One region of the Sphingobium sp. MP9-4 genome, then DNA from elsewhere that is predicted to be linked to it. Evidence: riboswitches for the same ligand, from Rfam matches in the RefSeq annotation. Region 1 holds a riboswitch; the other holds the start of a gene.
The links. Region 1 has a riboswitch for S-adenosylmethionine ahead of A0U87_RS03450 (low specificity L-threonine aldolase). Riboswitches for the same ligand answer to the same signal wherever they lie in the genome.
Positions count from the first base shown of each region.

Region 2: another riboswitch for S-adenosylmethionine. It lies ahead of metA (homoserine O-succinyltransferase); the one in region 1 lies ahead of A0U87_RS03450 (low specificity L-threonine aldolase).

Region 1 covers NZ_LUFI01000014.1:134,579-149,922, forward strand. Annotated here, with positions in the region: gene A0U87_RS03420 (NAD(P)H-binding protein) at 1-813, shown strand, start outside; gene A0U87_RS03425 (CvpA family protein) at 1,277-1,801, opposite strand; gene radA (DNA repair protein RadA) at 1,812-3,179, opposite strand; gene A0U87_RS03435 (endonuclease/exonuclease/phosphatase family protein) at 3,269-3,970, shown strand; gene A0U87_RS03440 (patatin-like protein) at 4,398-6,731, shown strand; gene A0U87_RS03445 (hypothetical protein) at 6,728-7,225, shown strand; gene A0U87_RS03450 (low specificity L-threonine aldolase) at 7,256-8,302, opposite strand; SAM-I-IV-variant riboswitch at 8,360-8,468, opposite strand; gene A0U87_RS03455 (4a-hydroxytetrahydrobiopterin dehydratase) at 8,504-8,794, opposite strand; gene A0U87_RS03460 (metallopeptidase family protein) at 8,835-9,242, shown strand; gene ccmA (heme ABC exporter ATP-binding protein CcmA) at 9,239-9,856, shown strand; gene A0U87_RS03470 (heme exporter protein CcmB) at 9,847-10,494, shown strand; gene A0U87_RS03475 (patatin-like phospholipase family protein) at 10,602-11,636, shown strand; gene A0U87_RS03480 (GntP family permease) at 11,629-13,089, shown strand; gene A0U87_RS03485 (DMT family transporter) at 13,135-14,037, shown strand; gene A0U87_RS03490 (cupin-like domain-containing protein) at 14,110-15,084, shown strand; gene A0U87_RS03495 (chorismate mutase) at 15,091-15,344, opposite strand, start outside.
Region 2 covers NZ_LUFI01000071.1:77,657-93,000, reverse strand. Annotated here, with positions in the region: gene A0U87_RS21430 (choice-of-anchor A family protein) at 1-405, shown strand, start outside; gene A0U87_RS21425 (rod shape-determining protein) at 550-1,587, shown strand; gene A0U87_RS21420 (FAD-dependent oxidoreductase) at 1,711-2,937, shown strand; gene A0U87_RS21415 (2'-5' RNA ligase family protein) at 3,440-3,943, opposite strand; gene A0U87_RS21410 (hypothetical protein) at 4,051-4,470, shown strand; gene metA (homoserine O-succinyltransferase) at 4,481-5,407, opposite strand; SAM-I-IV-variant riboswitch at 5,447-5,555, opposite strand; gene mltG (endolytic transglycosylase MltG) at 5,616-6,587, opposite strand; gene fabF (beta-ketoacyl-ACP synthase II) at 6,697-7,956, opposite strand; gene A0U87_RS21390 (acyl carrier protein) at 8,135-8,368, opposite strand; gene A0U87_RS21385 (glycosyltransferase family 87 protein) at 8,576-9,799, shown strand; gene fabG (3-oxoacyl-[acyl-carrier-protein] reductase) at 9,817-10,557, opposite strand; gene A0U87_RS21375 (crotonase/enoyl-CoA hydratase family protein) at 10,559-11,380, opposite strand; gene fabD (ACP S-malonyltransferase) at 11,377-12,312, opposite strand; gene A0U87_RS21365 (efflux transporter outer membrane subunit) at 12,503-13,954, shown strand; gene A0U87_RS21360 (efflux RND transporter periplasmic adaptor subunit) at 13,944-15,344, shown strand, end outside.

The DNA.
Region 1 (15,344 bases):
CGGGCGCAGCCGCCACGCGCCCATCTCAAATGGGTGCCCGGCTCGCTCGACGATACCGCCGCGCTCGACACCTTGGTGCGCGACGCCGACGCCGTGATCCATATCGCCGGCGTCGTGAACGCGCCCGACCGCGAGGGGTTCGAGGCGGGCAATGCGCGCGGCACGATGGCGGTGGTCGACGCCATGCGCAAACGCGGCGTGCGCCGGCTCGTCCATGTCTCCTCGCTCGCCGCACGTGAGCCGGGCATGTCGGACTATGGCTGGTCGAAGGAACTGGCCGAACGCCATGTGAAGGCCAGCGGCCTTGACTGGACGATCGTGCGCCCGCCCGCCATCTATGGCCCCAATGACCAGGAAATGCTGGAACTGTTCCGCATGGCCAAGCGCGGCATCATGCTGCTGCCGCCCGGCGGCCGGCTTTCGGTGATCCATGTAGCCGATCTTTCCCGCCTGCTGCTGACGCTCGCCTGCGAAAAGGAGCAGAGCCAGACCCGCACCTATGAGGCGGACGATGCGACGCCCGGCGGCTGGGACCATCAGGAATTCGGCCAGGCGATCGGCCGAGCCGTGGGCCGCACTGTCCGCACCTTCGCGACGCCGCAATGGCTGCTGGCGACCGCCGCCCGACTCGACCGGCTGGTGCGCGGCCGCAATGCCAAGCTGACCCCCGACCGGGTCGATTATTTCTGCCACCCCGACTGGGTCGTCGACAAGCGCAAGCAACCGCCCAAGCGGCTGTGGACGCCGCAGATCCCGACCGAGGAAGGGCTCAAGGCCACGGTCGAGGCCTATCGCGCCAAGGGCTGGCTGTAGCCCGCCCAAGGACACAAGTCCGCGCGGGTCACGACCGAAGTTCACAGTGTAAACGGCCTTTTCGGGGCATTTGCACCTGCTTCGCCCCCATGATGCACCACCCACGCGCCGGTAACGCGCCATGGCAGGTTCGACAGACGCGCCCGGCGCGCGCCGACAAGGCCCCACCCGCGCACCTGCGCAGCGACAGCGACGCCCCCGTCGCGCGCCAGTTGCATGGATAGCGGAGGCAGGATGAGCGGCAGCGTCATGCCCCAGCTTAGAGCAGGGCAGATCTGTAGGACAGCGGCATGCGGGATTGGCGGATCGAGTTTCGATCAAGCACCGCCCATCCCATCATCGTCACCCTGAACTTGTTTCAGGGTCCATTCCTCCCAATAGACCAATGGTTTGTTAGGCTTGATGGATGCTGAAACAAGTTCAGCATGACGTCGGTGGGATGGCCGTAAGCCACCCACCCCGGTCACGCCGCCGGATCGGACTCCGCCGGCTTCTGCGCGCGCTGTTCGTCGACAAATTCGCTGATCGCCTTGCCGCTGGCGTTGAGCAGCGGATAGGTGCGGGCGTCGGACAGCCAGTCGGGGCGGCGTGCGCCGCTACCGTAGAATGTGTCATAGACCAGGGAGAAGGCGAGGAAGACCAGGGTCGCGCCGATCAGGCCCTTGATCGCACCGAAGCCGCCGCCCAGCACCCGGTCGATCGGGCCGAGCACCGACTGACGGGTGCGCTGGCCAATCGCGCGGGCGAGCAGCTTGCCCGCGCCAAAGGTGATGGCGAAGATCAGGAAGAAGGCCAGAACCGCCGCCCCGCTCTCGCTGCCGACGAAGCTGGTCAGCAATTCGGTGACCGAGGCGTGGAACAGGCTGATCGCGAAGATGCCCGCGACCCAGGCGATGAGCGAGAGGGTTTCGGTCACGAACCCGCGCAGCAGGCCGAATATGGCGCAACCGCCGATGAGGAGGAGGACGAGGATATCGACGGCGTTCATGCCGCGCTGGCTATCCGCGCCCGAGCATCTGGTCAACCAGCTGTGCAAGGGTGCGGAAGCCGCTGACCGAAATCCCCTTCACCCCGTCCGCGCCCGACGCCGGCACGAAGGCGCGATTGAAGCCCAGTTTCGCCGATTCCCGGAGCCTGAGCGGCGTGTGCGAGACGGGCCTGATCTCGCTCGACAGCGCAATCTCGCCGAACAGCACGACATCGGCGGGCACCGGCCGTTCCGACAAGGCCGACAACAAAGCGGCGGCGACGGCCAGGTCGGCGGCCGGATCGGACAGGCGATAGCCGCCCGCGACATTGAGATAGACTTCGCAGGTCGAGAAGCTGAGGCCGCAGCGCGCCTCCAGCACGGCGAGGATCATGGCTAGCCGGCCGCTGTCCCAGCCGACCACTGCGCGCCGAGGCGTCGCCCCGCTCGACAGCCGCACCACCAGCGCCTGGATCTCGACCAGCACCGGCCGCGTTCCTTCGAGCGCGGGGAAGACGGTGGCGCCCGTCACCGTCTCGTCGCGATTGGTGAGGAACAGGGCGGATGGGTTGGCGACCTCCTCCAGCCCCTCGGCCACCATCGAGAAGACGCCGATCTCGTCCGTGCCGCCAAAGCGGTTCTTGATCGCGCGCAGGATGCGATATTGGTGGCTGCGCTCACCCTCGAACGCCAGCACCGTGTCGACCATATGTTCCAGCACGCGCGGGCCGGCGATGCTGCCATCCTTGGTGACATGGCCGACCAGGATCAGCGCGGTGCCGCGCTGCTTGGCGAATTTGATCAGTTCCTGGCTCGATGCGCGCACCTGGCTGACGGTGCCGGGCGCGCCCTCGATCAGGTCGCTGTGCATGGTCTGGATCGAATCGATGATGAGCAGCGCGGGCGGCACGCCGTCGCTGAGCGTCGTCAATATATCGCGCACCGATGTCGCGCTCGCCAGTTGCACCGGGGCGTTGCCAAGGCCCAGCCGCTGGGCGCGCAGCCGCACCTGGTCCGACGCTTCCTCCCCGCTGATATAGGCGACGGTCAGCCCGCGCGAGGCGACCCGCGCCGCCGCCTGCAGCAACAGGGTCGACTTGCCGATGCCCGGATCGCCGCCGATCAGCGTCGCTGATCCCGGCACGATGCCGCCGCCCAGCGCCCGGTCGAACTCGGCGATGCCGGTGCTGGTGCGCGCGGGCAGTTCCACCTTGCTGTCGAGGCCGATGAGCGTGATCGCCCGGCCGCCGCCCTGCAGGTCATGCTTGGCGGAAAAGACGGTCTCGGCCGCTTCCTCGACGATGCTGTTCCATTCGCCGCAGTCATCGCACTGCCCCTGCCACCGGCCGGAGACGGTGCCGCATTGCTGACAGACGAATTTGCGCTTTGCCTTGGCCATCGCCCACGCATAACAGAACATAAAAGGAACACAAACGCGATCTTGCATCGAGGCTGGAAACCCCCGCGCCGCTGGCGCATTGAAGCAGCATGTCCGCCACGATCCGCGTCGCCAGCTATAATATCCGCAAGGCCATCGGTACCGACCGCCGCCGCTCGCCCGAGCGGGTGATCGACGTGCTGAACGAGGTGGATGCCGACATCATCGCGCTGCAGGAGGCCGACCGGCGCTTCGGCATACGCTATGCCGCGATCCCGCCGCTGCTGCTCGACCGCCAGAGCGGCTACAAGCCGGTGCCACTCAATGTCCAGACCGATAGCATGGGCTGGCACGGCAATGCCATCATCGTCCGCAAGGAGGCGGAAGTCGCCGCCTATGACGTGCTGCACTTGCCCTGCCTGGAGCCGCGCGGCGCGACCATGGCGGAGGTCGCGATCAAGGGCGCGACCCTGCGCGTGTTCGGCATGCATCTCGACCTGTCGGGCCTGTGGCGGCGCAAGCAGGCGGCGGCCGTGATCCATGCCGCGGCGCAGGGTCATGCCCTGCCGACGGTATTGATGGGCGACCTCAACGAATGGAGCGCCGAACGCGGCTGCCTGGCCGACTTTGCCCGCCATTACAGCTTTGCGCCCTGCGGCCGCAGCTTCCACGCCCGCCGCCCGGTCGCCCGGCTCGACCGGATCATGCATTGCGGCCGCATCCGCCTGGTCGACAGCGGCGTCCACGAAAGCGCCGCCGCGCGCAAGGCGTCGGACCATCTGCCGATCTGGGCGGAGTTCCGGGTCGGGTAAAAGCGGGCGCGTGTTGGGGATGGCTGAGGGTCTGAAGACGACCAGAATCTGACGTACCTAGTTCCTCCCCAAGCTTGCTTGGGGAGGTGGCAGCGCGAAGCGCTGACGGAGGGGAAATGGCGCAAGCGCAACGCTATTGCCCCTCCACCGCCTTCGGCGGTCCCCCTCCCCAAGCAAGCTTGGGGAGGATTTTCGGACAGTCTGCTTTCCACCCCCTTTCGTCATTCCCGCGCAGGCGGGAATCCATCCCCTGACCTTGCATCTGGTCCGACGCTGTGGAGATGGATCCCCGCCTGCGCGGGGATGACGGTGGAAAACAGGCCGTTGCTTAGCCACCCACCCCGCCATCCCCCCTTCCCGCTTTCGGACAGGGGGTGGGACATTCCGCCTCTCGACAAGGCGGCCTGGCTTTGCGATCCCTATCCCCATGAGGGAGAAGGAATTACGCCTCGCGCTCGTCTGCTATGGCGGGATCAGCCTGGCCGTCTACATGCACGGCATCACCAAGGAAATCTGGCACCTGACGCGGGCGAGCCGGGCCTTTCATGACGGGGTGGCGCCGCAGGGGGCGAGCGAGGCGGTCTATCATCGGCTGCTCGCCGATATCGAGGCAGCGAGCGGCACGCGGCTGCGCATCCTGCCCGACATCATCGCCGGCGCCAGCGCGGGTGGCATCAATGGTATCTTCCTGGCCCAGGCGATCGAGACCGGCCAGTCGCTGGAGCCACTCACTGCGCTGTGGCTCGACAATGCCGATGTCGACGAACTGCTCGATCCCGACGCCCGCCCCGCCCGCGCGCTGACCAAATTCTGGGCGACGCCGCTGGTGTGGATGGCCGCGCGCCGCCCCGGCGACGCGGTCGAGCGCACGGTGGCGCCCGACACGCGCGAGGAGGTGCGGATGAAATTGTCGCGCTTCATCCGCTCGCGCTGGTTCGAGCCGCCCTTTGGCGGAGCGATATTCTCGACCATGCTGCTCGACGCGTTCGACGCGATGGCGGCGACGCCGGCCGGGCCGTCGCTGCTGCCCGACGGCCATCCGCTCGACCTGTTCGTCACCGTCACCGATTTCGACGGCCATGTGCAGAGCCTGAGCCTCAACAGCCCGCCCCAGGTGATCGAGACCGAGCATCGGCTGTCGATCGGCTTTCGCGGCCGGGGCGGCAGCGCCAACGGCTTTGCCGATCCGGCCGAACTGGTCTTTGCCGCGCGCGCCACCGCCAGCTTCCCCGGCGCCTTCCCGCCCTTCACCGTGCGCGAGCTGGACCGGGTATTAAAGCGCCGCCACCGCGCCTGGCCCGGCCGCGACGCCTTCCTGGCGCGCGTGCTGCCGCGCCGGGCGGCACGGGGCGAGGCCGAGGACGCGGTGCTGATCGACGGATCGGTGCTGGCCAACGCCCCCTTTGCCCAGGCGATCGGCGCGCTCAAGAACCGGCCGTCGCGGCGCGAGGTCGACCGCCGCTTCGTCTATATCGATCCCAAGCCCGGCCACCGGTCGATCCACCTCAATCGCGAGGGCGAGGAGGAAGCCGCGCCGATCGGCGAGAATGCGCCGCTGCCGGGCTTTTTCCGCACCATCTTCGGCGCGCTGTCGGACATTCCGCGCGAGCAGCCGATCCGCGACAATCTGGAGGCGATCGACCGCCATTCCGCCCGCATCCGCCGCATGGGCCGGATCATCCAGGCGCTGCGCCCCGGTATCGAAGCGGAGGTGGAGGGGGCGATCGGCCGCATGCTGTTCCTCGACCGGCCGACGCCGGCGCGCCTGTCGGCCTGGCGCGGCAAGGCGCAGCAGCGCGCCGCCGCCTCGGCCGGATTCGCCTTCCCCGCTTATGCTCATCTCAAGCTGTCGGGCATCGTCGAGGATCTGGCCGCGCGCCTGTTCCAGTTGAGCGGCGAGGACGCGCCGATGATGCGCGAAGCCTATCGCCAGGCGATCTGGAAGCAGGTGCGCGCGATCGGGGCCGACCAGTTAACCGAGGATGCCGGCTCCGCCGCCGCGCCCGTCCTCTTCTTCCGCACCCATGACCTGGCCTTCCGCATCCGCCGCCTGCGTTTCCTGGCCCGGCGGCTGGCCGAGACGCTGGAACTGGAGGCCGATGCCGACAGCGAGGCGGTGCAGGCGATGCACGACGCCATCTATCGCGCGCTCGCCCTCTACACCGAATGCGAGGGCAATGATTTCTACAATGACCATGTCCGCGCCGCCGCGGCGCAGGTGCCGACCGACGCCGGTGCCGCGCTGGAGGCGATGGCCCAGGCGCGTGGCCTGCGCGCCCGCGACGAGGCAGCCGACATGCTGCTGGCCGAGGCGCTCGCCAACCTGCCCAAGGCCGGGCGCCGCACCATGTTGCTGGCTTATCTCGGCTTCCCCTTCTCCGACATCGCGACCCTACCGTTGCTTCAGGGTGACGCTGTCGATGAATATGATCCGATAAAGGTCGACCGGATTTCGCCCGAAGATTGCACCGCCATCCGCGCCGGCGGCGCCAACGCCACGCTAAAAGGCATAGAATTCAACAATTTTGGCGCCTTCTTCAGTCGGGTCTATCGGGAGAATGACTATCTGTGGGGCAGGCTCCATGGGGTGGAGCGTCTGCTGGATATCGTAATTTCCGCAATTCCTGCCCCAACCCGTCTTCCCGAAGGGGCGTTGCGCAACTATAGGCGGGCGGCGTTTCTGGCGATCCTCGACGAGGAAGAGTCGCGCTTGCCGCATGTTGCGGATCTGATCGCCGGACTGCGGGAGGAAATCGGGTGAAGGGGCGTTTGAAGCTGTTTCCGATGATGCTGGCGCTGGTGCTCGTCACCGGCTGCAAGGGCTCGTCCGATGACAGCGCACAGGCCGCCCCGGCCAGCGCGCCGCAGCAGGTGGCCGTTGCCGTCGTCCAGCCCGATCCGCCGCCGCCCGCACCGCCCGCCGTCCTGCCCTCGCGCCCAGCGCCGATCGTCACCGTCGGCCCGCCCGGCCCGACCAATTCGCTCGACCTGCCGCCGTCGAGCAATGCGGCCCAGCCCGCCCCCTTCCCGCGCGAAGTCACCGCCTTCATGGTCGATCGCGACAGCTGCGACCATTTCCGCGGCGAGGAACCCTATGATGCGGAACGGCGCGCCTATATCGAGGAAAGCGTCGCCGAACTCTGCTCCGGCACCGACGCGAAGCTGGCCTTGCTGCGCAAGCGCTACGAAAAGATGCCGGACGTCATCAGCGCGCTGAGCAGCTATGACGCCCGGATCGAGGGCGAGGAACCCTGAGGCCGCCTCGCCCGCACTAGCGCCATCCGGTCAGGCGGCGACCGCCAGGCAGGCTTCCCTTATGTCGCGGGCTAGTTCGTCGACCCGCTCCACCTGTGCATCCCAGGCGAACATGAATCGCGCGCCGCCGCCGATGAAGGTGTAGAAGCGCCAGCCGCGCGCGCGCAGGGCATCCAGCACCGGCGCGGGGGCCGACAGGAACAACGCATTGGCCTCCACCGGGAAGATCGGGCTGACATCGGGCAGGTCGGCGATCGCCGCCGCCAGCCGGGTCGCGCAATCATTGCCATGGCGGGCATTGCGCAGCCAGGCGCCGCTTTCCAGCAGGCCGATCCAGGGCGCCGACAGGAAGCGCATCTTCGACGCCAGCTGTCCCGCCTGCTTGCAGCGATAGTCGAAATCCTGCGCCAGCGCGCGATCGAAGAAGATCACCGCCTCGCCCACGGCCATGCCATTCTTGGTGCCGCCAAAGCAGAGCACGTCGACGCCCGCCTTCCAGCTGATCTCCGCCGGATCGCAGCCCAGGCTGGCGCAGGCATGGGCAAAGCGCGCGCCGTCCATATGCAGTTTCAGCCCCAGTTCGCGGCACACGGCGGAAATCGCGCGCACTTCCTCGACCGTGTAGACAAGGCCGGTCTCGGTCGGCTGGGTGATGGTGACGACGCGCGGCTTGGGGAAATGGATGTCGGACCGGCTGGTCGCGAGCTGCCGGATCGCGTCGGGCGTCAGCTTGCCGTCGGCCGAGGGCGCGGCAAGCAGCTTCGACCCGTTGGAGAAGAATTCGGGCGCGCCGCATTCGTCGGTCTCGACATGGGCGGCCGCCGAACAGATCACGCTATGATAGGATTGGCACAGCGCCGCGAGCGCCAGCGAATTGGCGGCGGTGCCGTTGAAGACGAAGAAGACCTCCGCATCGCCGCCGAACAGGGTACGGAAATTGTCCGCCGCGCGCTGCGTCCATTCATCCTCGCCATAGGCCGTCGCCGATCCGCTGTTCGCCGCGAGCATCGCGTCGAGCGCCTCGGGGCAGGCCCCGGCATAATTGTCGCTGGCAAATTGCTGTGTGGAAATGGGCACGTCATGCTTCCGTCTGCTGGTGTGTGACCAAGCATCGGATCAACGTCGTCGTGGCTGCATGTCCCGTTGGATTGCCGGTCCGGCCACATCCCCCTCTTTCGAAAGGCACCACCTTGCTCGGGGAGCAGGTTGGTGTCGGACGTTGGCCCGACTCTTGATGTTGCCGGTGCGATTATCGGCCGGGCGATGCCGCGTCAAGCATCAGCGCAGCAGCGCCTCTATCCCCTTCGCCAGATCGATGTCCCGCTGCGACAGGCCGCCGGCATCATGGGTGGTGAGCGTGATTTCGACCCGATTATAGACGTTCGACCATTCGGGATGATGGTCGGCCTTTTCCGCCAGCAGCGCCACCCGCGTCATGAAGCCGAAGGCGGCGACGAAGTCGGGAAAGGTGAAGCTGCGCGCAATCCCGTCCGGTTCGGCGACCGCCGTCCATTCGGGCAAATCCGCCAGCGCGATCGCCCGTTCCGTTTCGTTCAGTCTGGCAAGCATTTCTCTATCCTGCGTTATTTCTTTCGCCTATGTGACAGCCATGCCTGACACTGGTCAATCGTTCCGCTTCGCCCCTACCCCACAGGAAATCGAGACACTCGCGCTGGAGGCCCTGAGCCGCCTGCCCGAGCCCTTCCGTTCCTATCTCTCCAATGTCGTGATGCTGGTGGAGGATTTTGCCGACACCGATATCCTGAAGGAGATGGAGATTGACGATCCGTTCGGCCTGACCGGCCTCTATAGCGGCCGTCCCTTCGGGCAGGAGGCGCAGACCGGCGACCTGCCGCCGACCGTGCATCTTTTCCGCCGCCCGCTGCTCGACGAATGGGTCGAGACGGGCGTGCCGCTCGAAGCGCTCATCACCCATGTCGTGGTGCATGAAATCGGCCATCATTTCGGCCTGTCGGACATCGACATGCATGTGCTGGAGGATATGGTCGCCCCATGAGCGGTGCGGCGCTGCGCCTGTCGGGCCTGGCCTGCCTGCGCGGCGGACGCCTGCTCTTTGCCGGCGTCGACCTGGTGCTGGCGGCCGGCGGCAGCGCCTTGCTGCACGGCGCCAACGGCATCGGCAAGTCGAGCCTGCTGCGCCAGTGCGCCGGATTGCTGCCCGCCTACGCCGGAACCATCGACCGCCAGGGCAGCGTCGCGCTGGCCGACGAGCGACTGGCGCTCGACATGGAATTGCCGCTCCACCGCGCACTCGGCTTCTGGGCACGGCTTGACCGGGTGGATGCGGCCGCGCTCGACCGCGCGCTCCACGCCATGGCGCTCGCCCCCTTGCGCGACGTGCCCGTGCGCATGCTCTCCACCGGCCAGCGCAAGCGCGCCATGCTCGCCCGCGTGATCGCCAGCGGCGCGGATATCTGGCTGCTCGACGAACCGGCCAATGGCCTGGACGATGCGTCGGTCGCGCTGCTCGGCGCGGCGGTGGCGGACCATCTGGCGGCCGGCGGCATCGTCGTCGCTGCCTCGCACCAGCCATTGCCGCTGACCGATCCGGTGCGGATCGAGATGGCCGCCCATGTGCCGGACCCGGCGCAGGAGGCGTCATGCGACTGATCGCCCTGCTCGTCGCCCGCGACCTGGGACAGGCCTGGCGCTCGGCCGGGCTGTGGCTGCCGGTCGCCTTCCTGTTGCTGGTCGCCAGCCTCTACCCCTTTGCGGTCGGACCCGACGCCGCCCTGCTCGCCCGCACCGGTGGCGGCATGCTGTGGATCGCGGCGCTGCTCGCCAGCCTGCTGCCGGTCGACCGGCTGGTCGCGCCCGATCGCGACGCCGGCATCCTGGACCAGATCGCGCTGCGCGGCATCAGCGAGGAGATGGTGGTGATCGCCCGGCTGATCGCCCATTGGCTGGGTTTCGGCCCGCCGCTGATGATCGCCGCCCTGCCCGCAGCCGCGCTGCTGAAGCTGGACGGCGCGACGATCCTGACGCTGGAGGCCGGGCTGCTGATCGGCACGCCCGCGCTTGCCGCGCTCGGCCTGCTGGTAGCGACGCTGACCGCCGGACTGCGCTCGTCGGGCGCGCTGGCGGGCCTGCTCGCCCTGCCGCTGGCGGTGCCGCTGCTGATCTTTGGCGCGGGCACACTGGGCGATGGCAGCGGCGCCGCGTTCAAATTCCTCGGCGCCGCCTCCCTGCTGCTGGTCGCGATCACGCCGATCGCGGGCGGCGCGGCGATCCGCGCGGGTCGGGAATGAGGTTTGTGCAACGCGCAAGGCGTTGACATTGGCGGGCCGCAATGGTCCCATGCTGCATCGCAACAAACTCCGGCAGCGGGCCATGCCCGCCAAGCGCGAGGTACCCGATGCCCGATCCGACTGCCGAGCCGCAAAGCCGCCTGATCGACCTGGCCCTGCAGGGCGGCGGCGCCCATGGCGCCTTCACCTGGGGCGTGCTCGACCGCCTGCTGGAGGAACCCTGGCTGCGGATCGACGGCATATCGGGCACGTCGGCCGGGGCGATGAACGCGGCCGTACTGGCCAGCGGCTATGCCCATGGCGGCGCGCCGGGTGCCCGCCGCGCCCTCACGCGTTTCTGGAGCAAGGTGTCGGACGGGGCAATGTTCAGCCCGTTCCGCCGCAGCCCGCTCGACATAGCGCTCGGCCGCTGGACGCTCGATTATTCGCCGCTCTATGTCGGCATGGACCTGATGGCGCGGCTCTGCTCGCCCTATGATCTCAATCCGGGCGGGTTCAACCCGCTGACCGACATCCTCAACGAATGCGTCGATTTCGACCATCTCGCCGCCAGCCCGATCCGCCTGTTCATCACCGCGACCAGCGTGCGCACCGGCCAGGCCCGCGTGTTCCGCAATGCGGAGATCACGCCCGACGTGCTGCTCGCCTCCGCCTGCCTGCCGACCATGTTCCACGCGGTCGAGATCGATGGCGAGGCCTATTGGGATGGCGGCTATTCGGGCAATCCGACGCTGACGCCGCTGGTGCGCGACTGCGATTCGGACGACACCATCCTGATCCAGGTGAACCCGGTCGAGCGCGCCACCGACCTCTACGCCGCACGCGACATTGCCAGCCGATTGAACGAGATTTCCTTCAACGCGGTGCTGTTGCAGGAAATCCGGATGATGGCGCTGCTGCGCCAGGTCGCCGATCCCGGCCATGGCGAGGGCGAGAAATGGGCGAAGATGCGTATCCACCGCATCGCCAGCGCCGACATGCTGCAATTCGGCCATTCGTCCAAGCTGAACGCCGAATGGGCTTTCCTGTGGAAGCTCAAGAAGATCGGGCGCAAGGCGGCGGACGATTTCCTGAAGGATCATGGCCAGGCGATCGGCCGGGAATCGACGCTCGATATCGACGCGCTGCTCGCCCATGTCTGAGGCATTGAGCTTCCTTGGCATATTGGTCGCGCTCGGCGCGCTGATCGCCATGGCCTATCGCGGCTGGAGCGTGCTGTTCCTCGCCCCGGCACTGGCGATGATTGCCGCCAGCTTTTCGGGCTATCCGATGCTGGCGAGTTGGACCCAGATATTCATGGTCGCCGCCGCCGGCTTCCTCGCCCAATTTTTCCCGCTCTTCCTGCTCGGCGCGATCTTCGCCAAGCTGATGAACGACAGCGGATCGGTGCGCACCATTGCCGACGCCATGATCGGCTGGCTGGGGTCCGGCCGCGCGATCATGGCGGTGGTGCTGGCCGGCGCGATCCTGACCTATGGCGGGGTCAGCCTGTTCGTCGCCTTCTTCGTGCTGGTGCCGATGGCGCAGGCGCTGTTCCGCGCCGGCAACATCCCCCGGCGGCTGGTGCCCGCGACCATCATCCTGGGCACATCGACCTTCACCATGACCGCCCTGCCCGGCACGCCGGCGATCCAGAATGTCATTCCCATGCCCTTCTTCGGCACCTCCATCTATGCCGCGCCGGGCCTGGGCCTGATCGCCGCGATCATCATGCTGGCGGTGGGCCTGGGCTGGCTGTTGCGGGCACAGGCAGCGGCCGCCGCCCGGCAGGAGGGCTATGATCCCAGCCTGTCCCCCGTGGCGCCGGTCGACAGCGCGCGGATGCGCGAGCATACGACGACGGCCTCCACCTTCGACCCCGCAGAGATGGACAAGGGGGCGCCCACCGACGACCGCCCTTCGCTCGGCATCGCCTTCCTGCCGATCGGCGTGATGATCGGTTGCAACCTCATCCTCTCGCTCTGGCTGTTCCCGACCTGGGACGCGCCCTTCCTGGCGGAGCCTTTATGGGGCAGCACCAGCCTGGGCGCGGTTGCGGGCATATGGTCGGTGACGGCGGCGCTGATGATCGCGACGCTCGCCATCATCCTGTGCAACCGGGCGCGCCTCGTCAGCCTGCGCGACAGCATCGATTCGGGCGCCAACGCCGCCGTGCTGCCGATCATCAGCGTGGCGAGCCTGGTCGGCTTCGGCGCGGTGATCGCCGCGCTGCCCGCCTTCCACATGATCCGCGACTGGGTGCTGGGCATGGGCGGCGGGCCGCTGGTGTCGCTGGCGGTGGCGACCAACCTGCTCGCCGCGCTCACCGGATCGGCCTCGGGCGGGCTCACCATCGCGCTAGAGGCGCTGGGGCCGACCTATATGGACATCGCCGCGCGAACTGGCACCGACCCCGCCATCATGCACCGGGTGGCGGTGATCGGGTCCGGCACGCTGGACATATTGCCGCATAATGGTGCGATCGTGACGTTGCTGGCGCTGAGCGGCGTCACCCACCGCGAATCCTATCTGGATATCGCCATGGCCGGCATCGTCAGCTCGCTTGCGGCGCTGGTCGCCGTGATCCTGATCGGGTCGACGCTGGGCAGCTTCTGATCCCTTCGCCCCTTGGCCGGGTCGACAGGCGCGCGCGCATCGGCCATGGGCTGCGCCATGTTCGGCATTATCGCATCCCTGTTGTTCGTTCTGATCTGGTCCACCGGTTTCATCGTCGCCCGCGCGATGGTGCCCCATGGCGCGCCAGAGCTGATCCTGGCCGCGCGCCTGTGCCTGACGGCGCTACTTCTGGGTGCGCTGGCGCTGCATGGGCGTCAGCCCTGGCCGCGCGGCCGGCGATTGGGGCTGCATCTGGCGGCGGGCGCGATGCTGCATGGCCTTTACCTCACGCTCAGCTGGTGGGCGGTCAGCCATGGCATGCCGGCCGGCATCATGTCGCTGCTGGGCGCGACACAGCCGCTGATGGTGGCGGTCGCCAGCGTCGCGATCCTGGGCGAGCGCTTGCCCGCGCGCGCCTGGAGCGGCCTTGCCATCGCCATCCTGGGTGTCGGCTGCGTGCTGATGCCGGCGATCGCCAAGTCGGGCGCGGGCGCGATCACGCTCATTCCCGCGATCGGCGGCATCGTCGCGGTGCTGGCGATGACCGGCGGCACGCTGATCCAGCGCGGCACGATCGGCGGCGATCCGATCTGGGTGTCGGGCGCGGTGCAGAATGCCGGCGGCGCGCTGGTGGCGATCGCCGCCACCCTGATCGTGGGCGAATGGCGCTGGGACAATAGCCCGATGTTGTGGATCGGCCTCAGCTGGTCGGTGCTGGGCCTGTCGGCCGCCGGCCTGTCGCTGCTGGTCTGGCTGGTGCGCACCCAGGGACCGACGCGCATGTCGATGCTGCTGCTGCTGGTGCCGCCACTGGCCGCGGTGGAGGCCTGGCTGCTGTTCGGCGAGAAGCTCGGCCCGGTGCAGATCGCCGGCTTCGCGCTGGCGCTGGGCGGCGTGCTGCTGGGCCGGTCGCAGCCCAAGCGGACCGAGGTGGTGGAGCCGGCCTGAACCGCCACCGCGCCGTCACAGGTTCGTCACATCCTGCAACATGGCGGTCATGATCGCGCGCTAGGGCGGGTCATGAGCAAATCCGGCCGCGCCCCGCCGCTTCCCTCGATCCTGTCGCAGGCGGCGGACATGCAGATGCAGATGACCCTGCGCCAGGTCGGCTTTGGCGCGCCGTCCGCCAATGCCGTGCCCCATGTGCCGCCCAAGCCCGCGCCCGCGCCCCGCGACGACAGCGCGCTCGCGCTCAAGCGGCGCGACTGGCTGCTCAACGTCATGGAACAGCAGCGTGCCCTGTCGCCCTATGCCTCCGGCCTGCTGACCGCCGACGCGCTGTCGGGCGAGGACTTCCTGCATAATTTCTATGCGCCCGGCCGCCCGGTCCTGATCAAGGGGGCGATGGAGGGCTGGCCCGCCCGTGCAAAATGGACGCCGGACTATCTGACCGATGCCGTTGGCGCGGCGGAAATCGAATATCAGGGCGGCCGCGCACAGGCCGCCGACTATGAACTGGCCAAGGACCGGCACAAGCGTCGCGCGCCGTTCCGCCAGTTCATCGATCTGGTGCGCGATGGCGGCAATGACGCCTATCTGACCGCCTATAACAGCGCGGCCAATGGCCCGGCCCTCGCGCCGCTCCAGGCCGATCTCGGCCATCCCGACGCCTATCTGGCGCCGACGCCGGGCATGCTCTGGATCGGCGGCGTGGGCGCGTTCACCCCGCTCCATTTCGACCTCACCAACAATCTGCGGGCACAGGTGACCGGCACCAAGCATGTCATCCTGGTGCCGCCGTCGCAGACCCATCGGCTGGCGCATAACCGCCATGTCTTCAGCGATGTCGGCGACCTGACCGATCCGGCGCGGCTGGCTCGACACCCGCGCGCCCGCGACGTTCTGCGCTACGAAGTGCGGCTGACGCCGGGCGACCTGCTCTTCATCCCGATCGGCTGGTGGCATCAGGTCCGGTCGGAAAGCTTCTCGACCATGCTGACCTACACGCATTTCCACTGGCCCAATGCAGGCCATGAAAATTATCCGAAGGATTAAAGCCTCTTATCCCTCCCGCAGCCGCTCGTGATGGCGGATCACCTCATCGATGATGAAGCGCAGGAATTTCTCGGTGAAGTCGGGGTCCAGATTAGCGTCGAGCGCGAGCTGGCGCAGGCGCGAAATCTGGCGTTCCTCGCGGCCCGGATCGGCCGGCGGCAGGTCGTGGGTCGCCTTATATTCGCCGACCGCCTGGGTGACCTTGAACCGCTCCGCCAGCATGAAGACGAGCGCCGCGTCGATATTGTCGATGCTCTCGC
Region 2 (15,344 bases), on a different contig from region 1:
CTGAACGGCGCCGACACCGCGATCGTCAATGTCAGCGGCAGCGCGGTCAGCCTCAACGACAATTTCCTGGGCGGCACCGCCAATCTTGGCGAACATGTGATCTGGAATTTCGGCGACGCCCAGTCGCTCGACCTCACCAATAGCTGGGGCGGATCGCTGCTCGCGCCCTGGGCCGATGCGACCACCGCCAACTATATCCAGGGATCGGCCGTGTTCGGCTACCTGACCCAGAATGGCGAGATGCATCTGGGCACCTATACGGGCGGCTATACCCCGCCGATCGATCCGCCGACCGGCAGCAGCTCGGGCGGCACGCCGGTGCCCGAAGCGCCGGGCTGGACCCTGTTCCTGCTCGGCATCGTCGGCGTGCTGCTGGGGCGCCGCCTGATCCGCAAGACCGCCTGAACCGCCCTTTATCGCGCTTTTCCGTCCCTTCAGCCTCGGCCAGACGCGGGAAACGGACGGACTGGCGCAGCGCCCTTCTGATCGCCGCCGGGCGGCGGCACAGGGAGCCATTGTTTCACAATCTTTGCAGATCGCCGCTTTCCCATGAAAATGCCCCGCTTCTTCTCCTCGACCGCCTGCGACATGGCGATCGATCTTGGCACCGTGAATACCGTCATCCACGCCCGCGACCGCGGCATCGTGCTGAACGAACCCTCCGTCATCGCGATCGAGACCATTCGTGGCATCCGCAAGGTCAAGGTGGTGGGCAATGAAGCCAAGCTGATGATGGGCAAGACCCCGGCCAATATCCAGGCGATCCGCCCGCTGCGCGACGGCGTGATCGCCGACATCGACGTGGCCGAACAGATGATCAAGCATTTCGTCGAAAAGGCGCAGGATGGCGGGCGTTTCGGCCGCCGCTATGATGTGGTGATCTGCGTGCCGACCGGCTCCACCATGGTCGAGCGCCGGGCGCTGCGCGATGCGGCTTCCAACGCCGGCGCGGCGCGGGTGCAGTTGATCGAGGAGCCGATGGCCGCGGCGATCGGCGCCGGCCTGCCCGTCACCGAACCGCGCGGCGCGATGGTGGTCGATATCGGCGGCGGCACGACCGAAGTGGCCGTGCTGTCGCTCAACGGCATCGCCTACAGCAATTCGGCGCGCGTCGGCGGCGACAAGCTGGACGACGCGATCGCCTCGCACATCCGCCGCGTCCATAATCTGATGATCGGCGAAGCCACCGCCGAACGGGTCAAATGCGCGATCGGCTGCGCCACCCCGCCCGATGGCGAGGGCGAGCGGATCATCGTCAAGGGCCGCGACCTGGTAAATGGTCGCCCGGCCGAAATGACCATCAGCGAAACGGAAATCTGCGACGCCCTGTCCGAACCGGTCGGTCAGATCGTGATGGCGGTGATGACTGCGCTGGAACAGACCGCGCCCGAACTCTCGTCGGACATCATCGACGAGGGCATCACCCTGACCGGCGGCGGCGCGCTGCTGCGCCGGCTGGATGAGGCGCTGTCCGAAGCCACCGGCCTGCCCGTGCGGATCGCCGACACGCCCCTGATGTGCGTCGCCATGGGCGCCGGCAAGGCGCTGGAAGACCGTGCCTATGAAGGCGTTCTGACCATGTCCTGACCGGCGCGCACCGCCCCGACGATGGTTGGCGGGCATCGCTTGCCCGCCCCGCCACATCGGCGCTTGCCAGCATCGCCAAATGCCGCCAAGCAAAGCCCCGGATAAAAGAGGATGAGCGGGCGGATGAGCTATTATGACGTTCTGATCGTGGGGGCCGGCCATGCCGGCGCGCAGGCGGCGATCTCGCTGCGGCAGCACGGTTTCGAAGGCTCGGTCGGCATGATCGGCGACGAGAAGGATCCGCCCTATGAGCGCCCGCCTTTGTCCAAGGAATATTTCGCCGGCGACAAGAGCTTCGACCGTATCCTGATCCGCCCCGCCGCCTTCTGGGACGAGCGCAAGATCGACATGTTGCTGGGCAAGCGGGTCAAGAGCGTCGATCCGGTCGGCAAGTTCGTCACCGTCGGCGAGGCGGAAATCGGCTATGACAAGCTGATCTGGTGTACCGGCGGCAGCCCCCGGATGCTGACCTGCAGCGGCGCTGAAGCCGCCAATGTCCATGCCGTGCGCCGCCGCGACGATGTCGACGCGATGATGGCGAAGATCGACAGCGTGAACCATGTCACCATCATCGGCGGCGGCTATATCGGGCTGGAGGCGGCCGCCGTCCTCTCCAAATTCGGCAAGACCGTCGTCCTGCTCGAAGCGCTCGACCGGGTGCTGGCCCGCGTCGCGGGTGAGGATCTCTCGCGCTTCTACGAGGCGGAGCATCGCGCCCATGGCGTCGATCTGCGCACCGGCGCGAAGATGGACTGTATCGCGGTCGAGGACGGCCGGGCCACTGCGGTGCTGATGCAGGATGGCGAGCGGATCGAGACCGACATGGTGATCGTGGGCATCGGCATCGTGCCCGAAACCGGCCCATTGATCGCGGCCGGCGCGGCCGGCGGCAATGGCGTCGATGTCGACGAATATTGCCGCACCTCGCTCCCCGACATCTATGCCGTGGGCGATTGTGCATCCCATGCCAACCGCTTTGCCGGCGGCGCGCAGATGCGCCTCGAATCCGTCCAGAACGCCAATGACCAGGCCAAGACCGCCGTGGCGCACATCCTCGGCAAGGAAGAGGCCTATGACGCGGTGCCCTGGTTCTGGTCGAACCAATATGATCTCAAGCTCCAGACGGTGGGCCTCTCGACCGGCTTCGACCAGACCGTGCTGCGCGGCGATCCCGCCACCCGCAGTTTCTCGGTCGTCTATCTGAAGGGCGGCAAGCTGATCGCGCTCGATTGCGTCAATGCGGTCAAGGACTATGTCCAGGGCCGCGCCCATGTGCTGTCGGGCGCCCATCTCGACCCGGCGCAACTGGCCGATGCCGGCATTCCGCTCAAGGAAGTGGGCCTCGCCTGACCGGTCGGCGACGACGCGACAATCGGATTTTCCTACGAAGTTCACAGTGTCGTCGCCCCGTTTTGCGCCATTTTCCCCGCATAGGGTCATCGGAAAGCGACGGCGGCGCGACAATCGCGCGCCTGTGAAGCGACACCGACGCGCCAGCGAAGCGACGATCAGGCGACCAGGACGCGACAGACTTGTTGCGGCAGGGCGCTGCAGCAAGGTCGATATCGGGGCAATGGGAGCGGCCAATTCCATCCCACAGGGTGGACCAGAAATATGCTGAGTAGGAAAGACGGCCGGGAAGCGAGCGAACCCCGCCATTGCAAGCGTAGCGAAGCAATGACGATATCGGGTTTTGACGGCTGACGACCAGTTTTGGCCATTCCATCATCGTCACCCTGAACTTGTTTCAGGGTCCATTCCTCCCAATAGACCAATGGTTTGTTAGGCTTGATGGATGCTGAAACAAGTTCAGCATGACGTTGGTGGGATGGCCGCAATCCACCCAAATCCCCTACCCCCGAAACCGGGTCTCGCTTGCCAGTTCCCATGGTCCGCCGCGATAGTGCCAGGCAGCCAGGCCTGCGATTGCGATCGGGCGGGGATGGAAATCGGCGCGCAATCGGTCGGCCAGCGCCCGCGCGACCCTGGGCTCCACCTTGTTCTGCACGGTCAGATGCGGGCGAAAGCCGGCCTGGTCCTGCGGCGTCAGCAGGCCGGTGAAGGCGTCCGCCAATTCGCCACGCAACGCCGCCAGATCGGGACTGTCGATGCGATAGGCGACCCCCTGCCCCAATAGCAGCACATCGCCCAGCCGCGCCCGTGGCGCCGGGCCGGCGCATATCTGCTTCATCCGCGTCCTGAGTTCGGGCAGCAGCGAAGGCGGCAGATGATGGAACAGGGTGACATGCGCCGGCACCTGATTGCGTTCGGGCGGAAAATGGGCGCCGCGCAAGCCATCCGCCCAGGCGAAATCGGCGGCGCCCAGCAGCGCGGTGACAATGATCGGATCAGCCAGGACCGCCTCCCTGCAACGCGATGGCGGACTTTCGCCCGGCCGGGACAGGCTATATGATGACAGATGCCGCGCCCGGCAAGCAGGCGCGGCCCAGGAGGGGAAGCATCATGCGCGCACCGGCATCCTTCGTCATCATCGCCGTCATCCTGCTGCTATGGAACCTGATGGGGGTCGCTGCCTTCGTCATGCAATATGGCGCCGACCTCGGCGAACTCGCCAAAACCGATCCCGACACCGCCCGCGCCTTTGCCCAGATGCCCGGCTGGGCCTGGGCCGTCTATGCGGTGGCGGTGGGCGCTGGCACGCTGGGCGCGATCGCCCTGCTGCTGCGCCGCCGCGTCGCGGTGCCGCTGTTCCTGCTGTCGCTGCTCGCGGTGATCGTCCAGTTCGGACACACGTTCCTTGGCACCGACCTGCTGGCGGTGAAGGGCGCGGGCGCAGCGATCTTCCCGGCCGTCATCATCCTGATCGGCATCGGCCAGTGGCTCTACGCCCGCAGTCAGGCGGCCAAGGGCCTGCTGCGCTGATCGGCGCCGATCAGGCCGCGCTCTGCAATATCTCCTGGCCGATCATGTCCACGTCGAACGGCGCGGTCTGGTAGAGATCGTTGATCCAGTTGCCGAACAGCAGATGGGCATGGCTGCGCCAGCGATTTTCCGGCGGGCGGGTCGGGTCGTCGTCGGGGAAATAATGGGCCGGCATCTGGCGGCCGCCGTCGCGCGCATATTCGTCGCCCAGTGTGCGCGTGTCATATTCGACATGGTTGAACATGTGCAGGAAGCCATGGCGCGGATCATGGACCAGGCAAGGCCCGGTCTCCGCGCTGTCGGCCAGCAATTGCAGCCCGCGATCGACCGGCAGCGATTCCCGCCGCACTTCCGACCAGCGCGACACCGGGATCGAGAAATCGTCCGAAAAGCCCCGCAGATAGGGCGAGGCCGGGGCATGGTTGCGATGGCGGAACACGCCGAACGCCTTGCGCTCCAGCGCATGTTTCTCGACCCCGTGGAAATGATGGAGCGCCGCCTGCGCCGCCCAGCAGATGCTGAGCGAACGATGCACATGGGTCTGGGTCCAGTCGAAGATGGCGCGCAGTTCCTGCCAGTAGCTCACCTCCTCGAACGGCAGATGCTCGACCGGCGCGCCGGTGATCAGGAAGCCGTCGAACCGCTCGTCGCGCACATCGGTCCAGGCGCGATAGAAGGACTGCATATGATCGGCCGAGGTGTTGCGCGACACATGGTCGCTGATCCGCACCAGCGTCAGTTCCACCTGCAACGGCGAGGCGCCAAGCAGCCGCGCAAGCTGCGTCTCGGTATCGATCTTGTTGGGCATCAGGTTCAGCAGCGCGATCCGCAGCGGGCGGATATCCTGCCGCACCGCATCCGCCTCGCCCATCACGGCAACGCCCTCGGCTTCCAGCGTGCGGCGGGCGGGCAGGTCATCGGCAATCTTGATCGGCACGTCTCGTCAGTCCTTCCTGGCGGGGCGACGATCGGTGGCTGAGGTCCGCTTTGTTGCCGGATCGGCCACATCCTCCCGGATCGGGAGTGCCACCTTGCCCGGAACGGCAGGTTGGCGTTGGGCGTCGCCCCAACTCTTGATGCTGGACTATCCCTAGCGCGCGCCGGACCATGTGGCAAGCCCGGCTATATATCGGCCAAGCCGGGCTTTACAGCTCGCCCCGCGCGCGGCGGATCTCGAACCACTTCCGCACATTCTCATTATGCTGCTGATAGGTGTCGGCAAAGATATGGCCGCCCTTCCCGTCCGCGACGAAATAGAGCGCATTCGTCTCCGCCGGGTGCAGCACCGCCAGGATCGACAGCCGGCCCGGATTGGCGATCGGCCCCTTGGGCAGGCCGGTCATCGCATAGGTGTTGTAGTCGTTGACGTCGGCGATCTCGGACTTCTTGATCCGGCGGCCGAGCGGCTTGCCCCTGGTGATCGGATAGATGATCGTCGGATCGGCCTGCAGCATCATGTTCTTGCGCAGGCGGTTGCTGTAGACGCCCGCGACCATCGGCCGCTCCTTGGCGATCGCGGTTTCCTTCTCGACGATCGAGGCGAGGATGATCGCCTCCTGGGGCGACTTGGCGATCGTATTGGGCGCGCGTTCGGCCCAGAGCTTCGCCAGCGCCTTGTCCATCGCCGCCTGCATCCGCTTCAGCACGGCGGCGCGCGGCTCGCCCTTGTCGAAGGCATAGCTGTCGGGCAGCACGCTGCCCTCTTGCGGCACCGCGACATCGCCGGTCAGCTCGTCATTGGCCATCAGCCGTTCCTGCACCAGGATCGACGGCATGCCTTCGGGGATGGTGACCAGCCGGGTCAGCGTCTTGCCGCCCTGCAGGATCGACAATATCTCGCGGTTGCTGGCGCCCTTGGGCACCACGAACTCGCCGGCCTTGATCGGCTTGGCGCCGCCAAAGACCTTCGCGCGGGTCAGGAAGGCATCGGCCGAACGCACCGCGCCAGCCGATTTCAGCAGCACCGCGGCATCGGACAGGGTCGATCCCTCCGGCACGACGATGCTGATATTCTGGGTGGCCGGCCCCGTCTCGGTCCAGCCATGGACGAAGCGGAAACCGACAAAGGCGACAACGGCCAGGCCGATCAGAAGGATGATGCAGCCCAGTCGCCGCACCGGATTTGCGCCGGATCGTCTTGCCATCATCCCAACTGCCCGACCCAAATAATGCCCAACCGGCTATGGCTTACATGATCCTCCCCTTTTCAGGGGAGGATCAGGCGTATCAGATCGCCTTCATGATGAGCGAGGCGTTGGTGCCGCCGAAGCCGAACGAGTTGTTCAGCACCGCGCGCACCTTGCGCTCCTTGGCGACGTGCGGGACCAGGTCGACGCCCTTGCAGCTTTCGCTCGGTTCGTCGAGGTTGAGCGTCGGCGGCACGATCTGGTCGCGCATGGCGAGGATGCAGAAGATGCTCTCCACCGCGCCCGCGCCGCCCAGCAGGTGGCCGATCGCCGACTTGGTCGAGGACATCGACATGCTGCCCAGATGATCGCCAAACAGACGCTTGACTGCGCCCAGCTCCAGCTCGTCGCCCAGCGGGGTCGACGTGCCATGCGCGTTCACATAGTCGATATATTCCAGCGCCAGGCCCGAACGCTTGAGCGCCATCTGCATCGAACGGAAACCGCCATTGCCTTCCGGGTGCGGCGCCGTGACATGATAGGCGTCGCCGGTCAGGCCATAGCCGATGACTTCGGCGTAAATTTTCGCGCCGCGCTTCTTGGCATGCTCATATTCTTCCAGCACGACCACGCCCGCGCCTTCGCCCATGACGAAGCCGTCACGGTTGACGTCATAAGGGCGGCTCGCCTTTTCCGGCGTGTCGTTGAAGCCGGTCGAGAGCGCACGCGCCTGGGCGAAGCCGGCGATGCCGATCGGGCAGATCGCGCTTTCCGCGCCGCCCGCCAGCATCACGTCGGCATCGTCCATCGCGATCATGCGCGCAGCGTCGCCGATCGAGTGGGCGCCGGTCGAGCAGGCGGTGACGACGGCATGGTTCGGACCCATCAGGCCGTACTTGATCGAGACCTGGCCCGAGATCAGGTTGATCAGGCGGCCATGGACGAAGTGCGGCGAAACCCGGTTGGGGCCCTTGTTGGCCAGCACCAGCGATTCGCTTTCGATGCCCGGCAGGCCGCCGATGCCCGAACCGATCGAGCAGCCGGCGCGCAGGCGCTCTTCTTCCGACATATTGTCCAGGCCCGCGTCGCGCAGCGCCTGGCTGGCGGCGGAAATGCCATAGACGATGAACGGATCGACCTGGCGCTGGATCTTGTGGTCGACGTCCAGCGAGGCGTCATAGCCATATTCATGATCCGCCGGCTTCACTTCGCAGGCGATGCGGCACTTGTAATCGGTGGCGTCGAAGCGGGTGATCGTCGCCGCGCCGGATTTCGACGCGATGATGTTCTTCCAGGTGGTTTCGACATCCCCGCCAAGCGGGCTTACCATGCCAAGGCCGGTTACGACGACGCGACGCATATGCTTGCTCCGAAATTCCAATTTTTGGTTCCGTGCCGCTCATCTAGGCGTTCCACACGCACTTGTGAACGGCAGGCCAGATACGAAAAGGCTCCCCAAGCTCCGGGATCACCGGACAGGAGGAGCCAATCCTTGTGCAAGGAGGGCGGCCCGCCACTGAGGGCAGGCCGCGAAGCCCTTAGGCCTTGCTGTCGATATAGTCGATCGCGTCCTTGACGGTGGCGATCTTCTCAGCCGCATCGTCCGGGATTTCGACGCCGAATTCTTCTTCGAACGCCATCACCAGTTCAACGATGTCCAGGCTGTCTGCGCCCAGATCGTCGATGAAGCTGGCGTCCTCGGTCACCTTCTCGGCTTCGACGCCCAGATGCTCGACGACGATTTTCTTTACGCGATCCGCGGTCTCACTCATGAGTGGTCCTTCTTACTGGGTATCGTTGGTGGTTCTGAATAACCGTTAAGGCATTGCCCTAGTGCCAAGCCCCGATAGAGGCAAGAGGGAAGGCCGCCAAGCCCCTAGATGGAGGGACAGGTGCGTTTCGGCAATAAAAAGCCGGAAAAAACCCGGAAACAACGGGTTGTTTACCAAAATTTCAGCCGCTTGTGCCAGTCAACAGCGATGATCGACCGCCTGTGCCCCGACCAGTTCATCACCCCGGAACGGGCAAGAATGACCGCCTGGCTGATGCTGGCAGCAACGCTGATCGGCCTTGCCCACCTGTTCGCGACGGCCCATGGCACGGTAGATTCGCTTGGCCGACCGCTTGGCACCGACTTTTCAAACGTCTGGACGGCGGGATGGATGGCCGACCATGGCCAGGCCGCCCAGGCATGGAACTGGCCCGCCCATCATGAAGTGCAGAAGGCGATCCATCATGATCCCGCCATCCCTTTCTATGGCTGGCACTATCCCCCGCCCTTCCTGATCCTGGCCACGTTGCTGGCGCAAATCCCCTACACCCCTGCCCTGCTGCTGTGGCAGGGACTGACGCTGGCCGGCGCGCTGATGGTCGTCCGCCATGTCCTGCTGGGTAAGCGCGACGCGCTGCTCATCGCGCTCGGTGCGCCGGTGGTGATGGTGTGCCTGGGCCATGGCCAGAATGCGTTCATGACCGCCGGCCTGCTGGGCGGCGGCATGGCCCTGCTCGACCGACGTCCCTGGATCGCCGGCATGCTGCTGGGCGCATTGGTCTACAAACCGCAATTTGCGGTGCTGATCCCTGTGCTGATCATCGCACGCGGCAATGCCCGCGCCTTCCTGGCCGCCGGTCTGACCTCGGCCGGCCTGTGCCTGCTGACATTGCTGATCTGGGGCTGGCCGGTGTGGCAGGCGTTCATCGATTCTCTGCCCCTGACGCAGCATATCATCATCGAAAATGGTGCCACCGGCTGGGAAAAGATCCAAAGCCCCTTTGCCGCCATTCGCCAATGGGGCGGCAGCATTCCAGCCGCCTATGTGGTGCAGGGCCTGGTGACAGCCATCGCCATCGGCATCGCCGCGCTGGTCGCCCGCCGTGGGACGATGGAAGTGCGGGGCGCCGCTGCGCTCAGCGCCGCCCTGCTCTGCACACCCTATGTGCTCGATTATGACTATGTGCTGCTGGGGATGGCGATCGCCTTCGTCGCCGCCGACATGGGCAAGCGCGGCGTGCTTGGCTGGGAACGAAGCTGGCTGGCCTATGCCTGGATGGCGCCTTTGTTCGGCCGGGCCGTGTCGGAATGGACCCATGTGCCGGTCAACCTGATCGCCGCGATCGCGGTGCTGGCGCTGGCGATGCGACGCGCCATCCTGCTGGACGGCGCGCTCGCTTATAGTCTGCCCGGCCGGACGAAGATCGCCTGACCGCCCCTGCCGGTCGGTCAGATCATCGCCATGCCGCCATTGACGTGCAGGGTCTGGCCGTTGACATAGCCTGCTTCCTTGCTCGCCAGATAGGCGACCGCCGCACCGATATCGTCGCCATCGCCCAGATCGCCAGCGGGGATCTTGGCCAGGATCGTGCCCTTCTGCGCATCGTTCAGCGCATCGGTCATGGCCGACCGGATGAAGCCGGGGGCCACGCAGTTCACGGTGATGCCGCGGCTCGCCAGTTCCTGGCCCAGCGACTTTGACATGCCGATGATGCCGGCCTTCGACGCGCAATAGTTGGACTGGCCCGGATTGCCGGTGACGCCCACGACCGAGGTGATCGAGATGATGCGGCCAAAGCGCGCCTTCATCATCGGCTTGGCGGCGGCGCGGCACAGGCGGAAGGCAGCTTCCAGATTGACCGCGATCACCTGCGACCATTCCTCGTCCTTCATGCGCAGGATCAAATTGTCGCGGGTGATGCCGGCATTGTTGACCAGGATGTCGATCTTGCCGCCCAGCGCTTCCACCGCCTGCGGCACCAGCGCGTCGACGGCGGCCGGGTCGGACAGGTTGCAGACCAAGGTCTTGTGGTCGCCGCCCAGTTCGGCCGCAAAGGCCTTGAGCTTCTCCTCATTGCTGCCCGACAGCGCCAGCGTGGCGCCCTGCGCGGCCAGCGCCTTGGCGATGGAGGAACCGATGCCCCCCGAAGCGCCAGTCACCAGCGCGGTCATTCCCGTCAGATCGAACATTCTAGTCTCCCTTAAAGTGCGGCGGCCGGCGGTCGAAGAAGGCGGTGATCGCCTCGTCATGATCCGCGGTCGCGTGGGCCAGCGCCTGCATGGCGCCCGCCATTTCCAGTATCTGTGATAGTTCGGCCGTCTGCGCCGCGCGCAGCAGCCGCTTGGTCATCCGTGTCGCATGCGGCGGGTTGGCGGCAATCGCATCGGCCTGCGCCCGCGCCACCGTCATCAGCTCCGCATCGGGCACAACCTCGCCGACCAGCCCGATCCGCAGTGCCTCGCCCGCGTCGATCGTCTCGCCGGTCAGCGACAGCTGCGACGCCTTGGAAAAGCCGATGATGCGCGGCAGCAACCAGGCCCCGCCATCGCCCGACACCAGGCCTAGCTTCACGAAGCTTTCGGCGAAACGCGCGCTTTGCCCCGCGATGCGCAGGTCGCACATGCAGGCCAGGTCCAGCCCCGCGCCGATCGCCGGGCCATTGACCGCCGCGATCACCGGCAGCTCGATCGCCTGGAAAAGCAGAGGCAGGCGCTGGATGCCCGCGCGATAATTGCGCCGCGTCTGCGCCGGCAGGCTGGAGCGCAGCCCGCCGGCATCCGGCCGCATCGCGTTGAGATCGCCGCCCGAGGAGAAGGCACTGCCCGCCCCGGTCAGGATCGCGACATGGATGCTCGCATCCCGGTCCGCCGCCTCGAACACGTCGCACAGCGCATCCACCATCGCCGGATCGGAGATGGGATTGCGCCGGTCGGGCAGGTTCAGCGTGACCGTCAGGACGGCCCCGTCGCGCTGGGTTAGAACGGGGGGGCTAAGGACCGGGCTCTCGCTCACAGCGCGCCCAGCACCGCCTCGATATCGTCCATCGTCACCACGCTGCGCACGGTGGCGTCGGGCGCGATGCGCTTGACCATCGGGCCAAGCACCTTGCCGCCCAGTTCGACGAAATCGGTGACGCCCGCGTCCCACATCGCGCCGATCGACTCGCGCCAGCGGACGCGGCCGGTGACCTGCTCGACCAGACGCTCGCGAATGTCGGTCGTGTCGCTGATCGGCGCGGCCAGCACATTGGCATAGACCGGCAGCAGCGGCGCGTTGATCGTCGCTTTCGCCAGCGCTTCCGCCATAGCATCGGCGGCCGGCTGCATCAGCGGACAGTGGAAGGGCGCCGACACCGGCAGCAGCACGCCGCGCTTGATGCCATAATCCTTGACCAGCGAGACGGCGCGCTCGATCGCGCCCTTGTGACCGGAAATGACAACCTGGCTGGGATCATTGTCGTTGGCGACGGTGCAGACTTCGCCTTCGGCCGCGGCATCGGCCAGCGCCTGCGCCTTTTCGATGTCGGCGCCCAGCAGCGCCGCCATCGCACCCTCGCCTACCGGCACGGCGGCCTGCATCGCCTGACCGCGCAGCTTGAGCAGGCGGGCGGTGGTGCCAAGGTCGAACGCCTCGACCGCGCAGAGCGCGCTATATTCGCCCAGCGAGTGACCCGCGACATAATCACCCTTGTCAGCCAAGCTGAAGCCGCCTTCCTTCTGCATCACGCGCAGCGTGGCGAGCGCGTTGGCCATGATCGCCGGCTGGGCGTTCTCGGTCAGGGTCAGGTCGCTCTCGGGGCCTTCCACCATGATCCGGAACAGATGCTGCGACAGGGCGTCATCGACTTCCTGGAACAGTTCCTTTGCCGCCGGGCTTGCCTCGGCCAGCGCCTTGCCCATGCCGACCGACTGGCTACCCTGGCCCGGGAAAAGAAATGCCCTCATCTTCCATCCTCTGATCTACTGGTGTCTTTCCTGGGAAAAACACGGGAATTCACGCACGTTACACTTTGAGACATATATGGCATTGAGGCGTACATTGCTTTTCGGCACGTAACGACCTGACATACCTGCCCCCTGTCTCTCCGGGGGAATATTGCTGGCCCCTTTAACGACGACGGAGTGCAAGGAAAAGGTGCGATATCGCATTGCATGGCTCACGGGATCGGTGCTTGCCCTGTCCGCCTGCGCGGCGGGACCGAACTATCACGCGCCGCAATCCGCCGCGCTGGGCGTGCCTGCCGGCTATAGCCAGGGCAGCGGCGCCGCGCTGGACGACGCCACCCTCGCCACCTGGTGGACGCGGCTCAACGATCCGACGCTGACCGGCCTGATCGATCAGGCGATCGCCGGCAACCTGGACATCGTCCAGGCGCAGGCACGGCTGCGGCAGGCGCGGGAATCCCTGCGCCAGGCCAATGCCGCCTTCCTGCCGCAGGTGAACGGATCGGCCAGCGGCGGCAAGAATTACCGCAGCCAGGCCGGCGGCACCCGTGTCGACGACAGCGGCAACGTCATCTCCACCGGCGCCAGCAACTGGTCCAGCAGCTATTCGGCCGGCGCCAATGCCAGCTGGCAGATCGACCTGTTCGGCGAATTGTCGCGATCGGCCGAAGCCGCGCGGGCCGATCTTGCCGCGTCCGGCTATGACCTCGCCAATGTGCGGATGACCATCATTTCCGAACTGGTCACCAACTATGTCCAGGCGCGCGCATCACAGGAACAGCTGCGCATCGCCCGCGAGACGCAGAAGGTGCAGCAGGACAATTACGACATCGCCCGCTGGCGGTTGCAGGCCGGGCTGGTCTCCTCGCTCGACGAGCAGCAGGCCAGAGCCCAGCTCGCCCAGACCAACGCCACCATCCCCCAGCTCGAAGCCAGCCTGAAGGGCAGCCTCAACCGCATCGCCGTGCTGACCGGCCAGGCGCCGGGCGACGCGACCCGCGCGCTCGAAACGCCGGCACCGATCCCCACCGCCGCAACCGACATCGCCACCGGCATTCCGGCCGATACGCTGCGCCAGCGGCCCGATGTGCGGTCCGCCGAACGGGCGCTGGCCGCCGCCACCGCACGGATCGGCGTCGCCCAAGCGCAGCTCTATCCCTCGCTCGGCATCAGCGGCAACATCGGCACCACGTCGAACGCCTTCAAGGATTTGTTCGACCTCATCACCGGCGGCGTCTTTGCCAATGTCGCCCAGACCATCTTCGATGGTGGCCGCCTCGCCTCGCAGGTTCGCGCGCAGAAGGCGGCGACCGACGGCGCCTTCGCCGCCTACAAGCAGAGCGTCCTCGGCGCGCTGGAGGATGTCGAAAATGGCATGGCCTCGCTCGACAGCGCCCGCCGGCGCAAGATCGAGTTCGCCACCGCTTACGAAGCGTCGAACAATGCCGCAATCCTGGCGCGCAGCCAGTATCAGTCCGGCCTGATCGACTTCCAGACCCTGTCCAGCAGCGAAACCACGTTGCTGAACGCCCGCAACAGCCTTGCCAGCGCCCAATCGGACGAGATCCTGGCCATCGCCCAGCTCTATAATGCGCTGGGTGGCGGCTGGCAGAATATGGATGACCGCCCCCATGAGCAATGACGCCAGCCCCGATCAGGATCTCAACGACTTTCTGGGCGCCAAGCCGGAAAAGCCGCATCGCAAATGGCTTATCCGCGGCGCCATCGGCGTCGTGCTGCTGATCCTCGTCCTGCTTGTCGCCCGCTGCTTTGCCGGCGATGACAAGCCCAATTATGCGACCCGCGAGGCGCGCCAGGGCGACCTGACAGTCAGCGTGTCGGCGACCGGCAATTTGAAGCCGATCAACCAGGTCGATGTGGGGTCCGAACAGTCGGGCAAGATCACCGCCGTCTATGTCGACGTCAATGATCGCGTGACCAAGGGGCAGAAGCTCGCCGAACTGGACACCCGCCGCCTGGTCGACACGATCAACCAGACGCAGGCCCAGGTCGCCTCCTCCCAGGCCGGCGTCGCCCAGGCGCAGGCGCAGGTCGCGCTGGCCAAGGCGACACTGGACCGCCAGCTCAACGTCTATCAGCTTTCCGGTGGCAAGGTGCCGGCCAAGACCGAACTGGATTCGGCCCGCGCCGACTATAATGGCGCGCTCGCCAACCTTCGTTCGGCCCAGGCGCAGGTGAATGTCTCGCGCGCCCAGCTGTCGACCGCCCAGACCAACCTTTCGATCGCCCAGATCGTCTCGCCGGTAACCGGCGTGGTCCTGTCGCGCGACATCGAGCCGGGCCAGACCGTCGCCGCCTCGCTCAATGCGCCGGTGCTGTTCACCATCGCCGAGGATCTCACCAAGATGGAGGTCGAGGTATCGGTGGACGAAGCTGATGTCGGCCAGGTCAAGGAAGGCCAGACCGCCAATTTCGCCGTCGACGCCTTCCCCGGCCGCACCTTCCCGGCAAAGGTCACGCGGGTGAATGTCGGGTCGAACAGCTCCAGCAGCAGTTCGTCCTCCTCGTCCTCGACCAGCACGACCAGCAGCTCGACCGGCACGGTCGTCGCCTATACCGCCGTGCTGTCGGTCGATAATGCGGACGAAACCCTGCGTCCGGGCATGACCGCGACCGCCGACATCGTGACCCAGGAACTGCATGACGTGCTGCTCGTCCCCAACAGCGCGCTTCGCTTCAAGCCCAGCAGCGGTGCCGGATCAGGCGGCGGCATCACCAGCGTCCTGCCCGGCCCCGGCCGCATGCGCCGCAGCGGTGCCAACCGCCAGGTCAATTTCGGCGCGGGCAGCAGCCAGACCCTCTATGTCCTCGACGAAAAGGGCGATCCCAAGGCGATCCAGGTGACCGTCGGCGCCAGCGACGGATCGCGCACCGTCATCACCGGCGGCGACCTGAAGCCCGGCATGAAGGTCATCACCGGCCAGCTTGCCGCCGGCGCGCAGCAGCCCGCCGAGGACCAGAAGGCAGACCCCGCCGCTGGCGACACGAAGGATCGCCCGCGCAATCCCGCC